DNA from 2 places in the Pseudomonas rossensis genome. Region 2 is predicted to be linked to the other one. Evidence: predicted binding sites of a transcription regulator. Region 2 holds the regulator's gene; the other holds the start of a gene.

Region 1 (3,410 bases), on a different contig from region 2:
ACCACGACCGGCTTCACCGGCGCGAGCCGCTTCGATGGCCGCGTTGAGCGCGAGCAAGTTGGTCTGCTGGGAGATGCCTTTGATCACATCCAGAATGTGCCCGATGTTGTCGGTGCTGGCATTCAAGGTTTCGATTTGCGTGCAGGACAGGCTGATTTTCTGCGACAACTCGGTCATCGCCAGAATGGTTTTCTCCACCACCTGACGACCATCATCAGCCTGCTCGCTCGCGCCGCTGGCGTGCTGGGAAGCATCGGCGGCGTTGCGGGCGATTTCCTGGGTGGCGGCGCCCAGCTGGTTGATCGCCGCGGCCACGCTGTTGGTGCGGGCGCTTTGCTCGTCAGAGCCGACGATCGAAGCGTTGGACGAAGCCATCACCCGTTGCGACAGGTCATGAACCTGGCGGGTGGCCGACGACACTTCGGAAATCGACGCGTGAATTCGCTCCACGAACTGATTGAAAGAACCGCCCAGCTCGCCGAATTCGTCTTTGCTTTCCACGGCCAGACGTCGAGTCAGATCGCCCTCACCTTGAGCAATGTCTTGCATCGCACGGCCCATGGTGGTCAGCGGACGCATCAGCACGTTGATCAGCAGGCTCAGCAGCACGGCAATGGCCGTCACGGCGATGAACATCGCGATCAGCGCAGAAGTGCGGAACTGGCTGAGTGGTGCGTAGGCCTTGTCCTTGTCGATCGACAGACCGATGTACCACTCGGCATTCGGCAAACCACTGACCGGCGTGAACGAAAGGATACGGTCCTGCTTGTTCAGGGTGACTTCCTGATTGCCCTTCTCGATGCGCACGCCGGCGTTCGGGTAGATGTCCTTCAGGTTTTTCATCACCTGATCCTTGTCCGGGCTGACGATTACCTGACCGTCGGCGCTGACCAGGAATGCGTGGCCGATGCCACCGAAGTCCACCGAGTTGATGATCTTCACCAGCGTTTCCAGGCTCAGGTCACCACCGACCACACCGAGTAACTCGCCGTTCTTTTTCACCGGCAGGGCGATGGTCACCACCAGGCCACCGACGGCGGCCATGTAAGGCGGGGTCAGCATGGTCTTGTCGGCAGCCACGGCCTGTTTGTACCAGGGACGCTGACGCGGATCGTAACCGTCAGGCATCTTCGCGTCCGGGCGCTGAGTAAACACGCCGTTGGCCTGGCCCACGTAGGTGAACTGGAAGTTCGAGGTCAGGGCCGGTTGATTGACCAGCCCCGGGAGGTCGGCATCGGCGCCTTGATGGGCGACGTTTTGCGCGAGGTTTTCCAACACCAGCACGCGGCCGCTCATCCAGTTCTGCACGCTGCTGGCGGTCAGATCGCCGGCCTGCTGGACGCTCGATTCAAGGTTTTGACGGATGGTGTTTCGCTGCAGATAGTCGTTGTACAAAGTGAACAACGCAAAAGCCAGCACCACGACGCCGGAGGCGGCTAGAAGGATTTTATGGCTGAATTTGAGATTCATTTCATGGGACTTCTTATGCAAAAAGTGGGGATGCGTTCCGGGTTGCAACATTCCATGTAACAGCGCAGGCAGGATCTGTGGCCGCTCTACTTTGGTGCACGCATGTCTCATCAGGCTGTCGGCACAAATCGGAGAAAACTTAGGCGTTTGTACGAAATGGTCGGCATTCGTGTCAGATACCCGCCGAACGGCGTGCCAGAGCGCCGGCTCAGTCTTTTTGTGATGACGGTTGTTCGTACGGCAGTTGCAAATTCCCCAACCCTTGATGACAATGCGACTAATTATCATTTGTGACGTTCGGGCTGTCGCGTTCATGTCCTCACCTGAGTTTGCAGTACAGGCGCTTTACAGTAGCCATCACGGTTGGCTCAACACGTGGCTGCGCGCGCGATTGGGTAATGCAGCCGATGCGGCGGATCTGGCTCAGGACACGTTTGTGCGTCTGCTGCAAAGAACCGAACGCCTGGAACTCAAGGCTCCCCGCGCTTTTCTGCGAACGATCGCCCGTGGGCTGGTGATCGACCATTGGCGCCGTGAAGAAATCGAACGCGCCTACCTGGAAACCATCGCCCATTTGCCCGAGTCCGAAACCCCGAGCGTCGAAGCGCGGGCATTAGTGCTTGAGTTGCTGGAAAGCATCGCGCGCATGCTCGAAGGCCTGAAGCCGAAAGTTCGTCAGGCGTTTCTGCTGGCGCAGTGCGAAGGGCTTACCCACAAACACATCGCCCAGCAGATGGGCTTGTCTCTGCGTTCGGTGGAACGCTATGTGGCCGACGCGCTGTATCACTGCTATGTGCTGCGGTATGAAACGTGATGCCGGTGGATAACTTGTCGCTGAATCGGCGCGGTGAACCGCACCAGCAGGTGGTCAAACAAGCCATCCATTGGCTGCTGCGTCTGCGTAACAACTCGGCTAATTCCAGGCTACGTCAGCAATGCGAGGTCTGGAGGGCCGAACACCATGAACACGAACTGGCCTGGCAACGGGTGCAGTCGCTGCAAGCCGAGTTGAGCAGCAACCTGCGGGCAGTGCCCGGTGCTCAAGTGGCCTTCAATACGTTGGAAAACAGCGCCCAGGGACTGGGACGCCGCCAGGCCTTGAAGCTGCTGTCGGGGGCGTTGCTGATGGGGTCGGCGGCGTGGCTGGGCAAAGATGCAGTGGGCTGGCAACAGTGGTCCGCCGATTTCGCCACCGCCACGGGCGAACGGCGCGGTTTCCAATTGCCCGACGGCACACGACTGGAACTCAACACCGCCAGTGCAGTGGATCTGGATTACAACGCGCAGCAGCGGCTGATCAAACTGACTCGCGGCGAGATCATCGTAACGTGCGGCGGGATCGACGAAGGATCTCCGTTTGATCGACCGCTGCGGGTGCAAAGTCGCCAAGGTGTGTATGAAGGCGTGGGGGCACGTTTCATCCTGCGGCAGGACGACGACTGCACGCGGCTCAGTGTTACCGGCGGCAGGGTCCTCATACATTCACCACTTGCTGCGGATGGCACGCCGACCCAGGTACAGGCCGGGCAGAACTATCTGATCGATCACCGCCGAGCGCGTTTGGCACCGCCGCTGGACATGGATGCCGGCACTTGGATCGATGGGCTGATCGTGACTCGCAATATGCGGCTGGGGGATTTCCTTGATGAAGTCGGACGCTATCGCCACGGGTATCTGACGTGCTCAGCGGACATTGCCGACTTGCGGCTGTCCGGGGTTTTCCGACTGGAGAATACCGACAGGTTGCTGGCCATCCTGCCGCAAACTCTGCCGGTGCAACTGCGCTATCGCACTCGCTGGTGGGTGACGCTGGAGCGACAGGCCTGAATTATTTTTGGCGGGTTTTCCGGGCAAGTCCGGCTTAGTCAGCAAGCACTTCAATCCTGACCTCAGCGACTTCCTACGGAAACCTACAATGACTGTGCGCGCCACCAGTAAGA
Region 2 (3,410 bases):
GAAAGCCTGGCCGGTCGTGGCATCAAATCGAAAAATTATCTGGTTTTGGCAACCACCAGCCAGAAACAGGTTCTAACGGCCGCTTATCACAGTTACAAGCGTTGTGGGCTCGCTGGCTGCATCCTGACTAAACTGGATGAAACGGCAAGTCTGGGCGAGGTGTTGAGCCTGGCCATCAGTCATGAATTACCGGTGGCCTACCTGACCGATGGCCCGCGGATTCCGGATGATTTGCATCTGCCGCGTCGTCATCAGTTAGTCAGTCGCGCCGTCAGCGTGCAAATGCAAGAAGAACCCAGCGAAGAAGCCATGGCTGACATGTTCGCTGATATTTACCACAGCCCGACCAAGCAGGTCGGCTGAGGTATTAAATGAACAGTTTTTGTACCTACATCGATGGTCTGCCATGCATTGTTCAGTTAGTGAACGCGCAGCCAGTAATGTGGCCTCCGTCTAAGTAAGACAAGGTAAAGAAAATTCATGGGCAGCATGCATCCCGTACAGGTGATCGCGGTGACCGGCGGCAAAGGTGGCGTCGGGAAGACTAACGTGTCAGTGAACTTGTCCCTGGCTCTAGCTGAGCTCGGCCGGCGCGTCATGCTGCTGGACGCCGATCTGGGGCTGGCGAACGTCGACGTCCTGCTGGGACTGACACCCAAACGTACTTTGGCCGACGTGATCGAAGGCCGCTGCGAGCTGCGCGACGTACTGTTGCAAGGCCCTGGCGGCATCCGCATCGTCCCGGCCGCGTCCGGCACACAGAGCATGGTTCATTTGAGCCCGGCTCAACACGCCGGCCTGATCCAGGCGTTCAGCGATATCGGCGACAACCTCGACGTGCTGGTGATCGACACCGCTGCGGGCATTGGTGACTCGGTAGTCAGTTTCGTTCGCGCAGCGCAAGAAGTCTTGCTGGTGGTCTGCGACGAACCGACCTCGATCACAGATGCCTACGCACTGATCAAACTGCTGAACCGCGATTACGGCATGAACCGCTTCCGCGTCCTGGCCAACATGGCCCAGAGCCCGCAAGAAGGTCGCAACCTGTTCGCCAAGTTGACCAAGGTCACGGATCGCTTCCTCGACGTCGCCTTACAATACGTCGGCGCGGTGCCTTACGACGAAAGTGTGCGCAAGGCTGTGCAGAAGCAGCGCGCCGTTTACGAAGCCTTCCCGCGGTCCAAGTGTTCACTGGCGTTCAAGGCGATTGCACAGAAGGTCGATACCTGGCCGCTGCCTGCGAACCCGCGTGGGCACCTGGAGTTTTTCGTCGAGCGCCTCGTGCAACAAACCGCAGGACCTGTGCTATGACAGCCAGTGGCTACAACCTCTACAAGAAGTCGGCACGTGACGCGCAGTACGAGCTGATCGAGCGTTACGCGCCACTGGTTAAACGCATTGCCTACCACTTGCTGGCGCGTCTGCCAGCCAGTGTTCAGGTTGAAGATCTGATCCAGGCCGGGATGATCGGCCTGCTTGAAGTGTCGACCAAATACGACGCCAGCAAAGGCGCGAGTTTCGAGACGTACGCGGGCATACGAATCCGTGGCGCGATGCTCGACGAAGTACGCAAGGGGGACTGGGCGCCACGTTCGGTCCACCGCAATACCCGGATGGTCAGCGACGCAATTCGCTCTATTGAAGCTAAAACCGGCCGTGACGCTAAAGATCACGAGGTTGCGGCCGAACTCCAATTGAGTCTCGACGATTATTACGGGATTTTGAACGACACCCTGGGCAGCCGCTTGTTCAGTTTCGACGATCTGTTGCAGGACGGCGAACACGAAGGGCTGCACGAGGATGGCGCCAGTGCTCATCTCGAGCCGTCACGCGATCTGGAAGATGAACGCTTCCAGGCGGCGCTGGCGGACGCGATTGCCAATTTGCCGGAGCGTGAGCGACTGGTGTTGGCGCTGTACTACGACGAAGAGTTGAATCTCAAGGAAATCGGTGAGGTCCTGGGGGTCAGCGAATCTCGGGTCAGCCAGTTACACAGCCAGTGCGCGGCCCGTTTGCGGGGGCGTTTGGGGGAGTGGCGAGCGCGCTGAAGGCAGTGTGGGGACACTGCGAACGCGGCGGGTGGGGTGTTGAACCGTACCGGTCCCGATCTGTTGTGCTCCAGACAGTCATTGAGTGCTTTGCCGGATTGATTGAAATGGCGCGTCCAGGTGCTGGGCGCGTTTAAGACTGCTTGGAGGTCGAATTGGACAAGAACATGAAAATCCTCATCGTTGATGACTTCTCAACGATGCGGCGGATCATTAAAAACCTGTTGCGTGACCTTGGGTTCACCAACACGGTCGAGGCCGACGATGGCACTACTGCCATTCCGGTTCTCAACAGCGGCAGCATCGACTTTCTGGTAACAGACTGGAACATGCCTGGCATGACCGGTATCGACCTGCTGCGCCACGTGCGTGCCGATGAAAAGCTCAAGCACCTGCCGGTGCTGATGGTGACCGCTGAAGCCAAGCGCGAGCAGATCATCGAGGCAGCCCAGGCCGGTGTTAACGGCTATGTGGTCAAGCCCTTCACGGCCCAGGCGTTAAAAGAAAAAATCGAGAAGATTTTCGAACGCATCGGTTGATGTGCGAAGCCACTGCGCCACGGGGGAGCTATGGAGCATAACGAGTCTTCACAGGGCGATTTCGAATCGACTCTGAAAAAACACGCGGTCGAACTGGTCGAAAGCCTTGAAAAAGGCAGGTTCGGCGACGCTGTGCAACTGATCCATGAGCTCAATCAGACCCGTGACCGTGGCCTGTATCAGGAAGTGGGCAAGCTCACTCGCGAGCTGCATAGCGCGATCGTCAATTTCCAGATTGACCCGCACATGCCGCAAGCCGAGGAAGTCTCGCAGATCACGGATGCCACCGAGCGTCTGGGTTATGTGGTCAAGCTGACCGAGGCTGCTGCCAACCGCACCATGGACCTGGTGGAAAACGCCACGCCGCTGGTCAACGGCCTGAGCAACGAAGCCCAGGCCTTGAGCACCGACTGGGGACGGTTCATGCGTCGCGAAGTCGGGGCTGAAGAGTTCCGCGAGTTGGCTCGGCGAGTCGACGGTTTCCTGACACGCAGCAGCGAAGACAATCGCGTTGTGTCGAGCAACCTCAACGACATTCTGCTCGCTCAGGATTACCAGGACCTCACCGGTCAGGTGATCAAGCGTGTGACCCAATTGGTCACCGAAGTTGAAAGCAACCTGCTCAAGCTCGTGCTTATGGCCAGTCAGGTGGACCGCTTTGCGGGCATCGAACATGACCGTGAAGCGATGCTGGCAGAAAAAGATCCGCAAAAACATCTCTCTCAGGGTGAAGGTCCGCAGATTCATGCCGATAAAAGAGAAGACGTTGTGTCCGGTCAGGACGATGTGGACGATTTGCTATCCAGTCTTGGATTTTAGGTTT

The links. Region 2 encodes FliA, which starts transcription of late flagellar genes. Its sites were predicted from a motif close to CTAAAGTTTNNNNNNNNNNNGCCGNTAA; they were not measured.
Region 1: the regulator FliA is predicted to act here: its motif matches at 1,586-1,613, upstream of WLY71_RS22685 (methyl-accepting chemotaxis protein).

Annotation. Positions count from the first base shown of each region.
Region 1 covers NZ_JBBWCB010000105.1:2,450-5,859, reverse strand. The annotation lists gene WLY71_RS22685 (methyl-accepting chemotaxis protein) at 1-1,470, opposite strand, end outside; gene WLY71_RS22680 (sigma-70 family RNA polymerase sigma factor) at 1,784-2,284, shown strand; gene WLY71_RS22675 (FecR domain-containing protein) at 2,284-3,297, shown strand; partial or broken gene WLY71_RS22670 (TonB-dependent siderophore receptor) at 3,386-3,410, shown strand, end outside.
Region 2 covers NZ_JBBWCB010000022.1:46,563-49,972, forward strand. The annotation lists gene flhF (flagellar biosynthesis GTPase FlhF) at 1-363, shown strand, start outside; gene fleN (flagellar synthesis regulator FleN) at 481-1,311, shown strand; gene fliA (RNA polymerase sigma factor FliA) at 1,308-2,048, shown strand; gene WLY71_RS08870 (chemotaxis response regulator CheY) at 2,216-2,587, shown strand; gene WLY71_RS08875 (protein phosphatase CheZ) at 2,618-3,406, shown strand.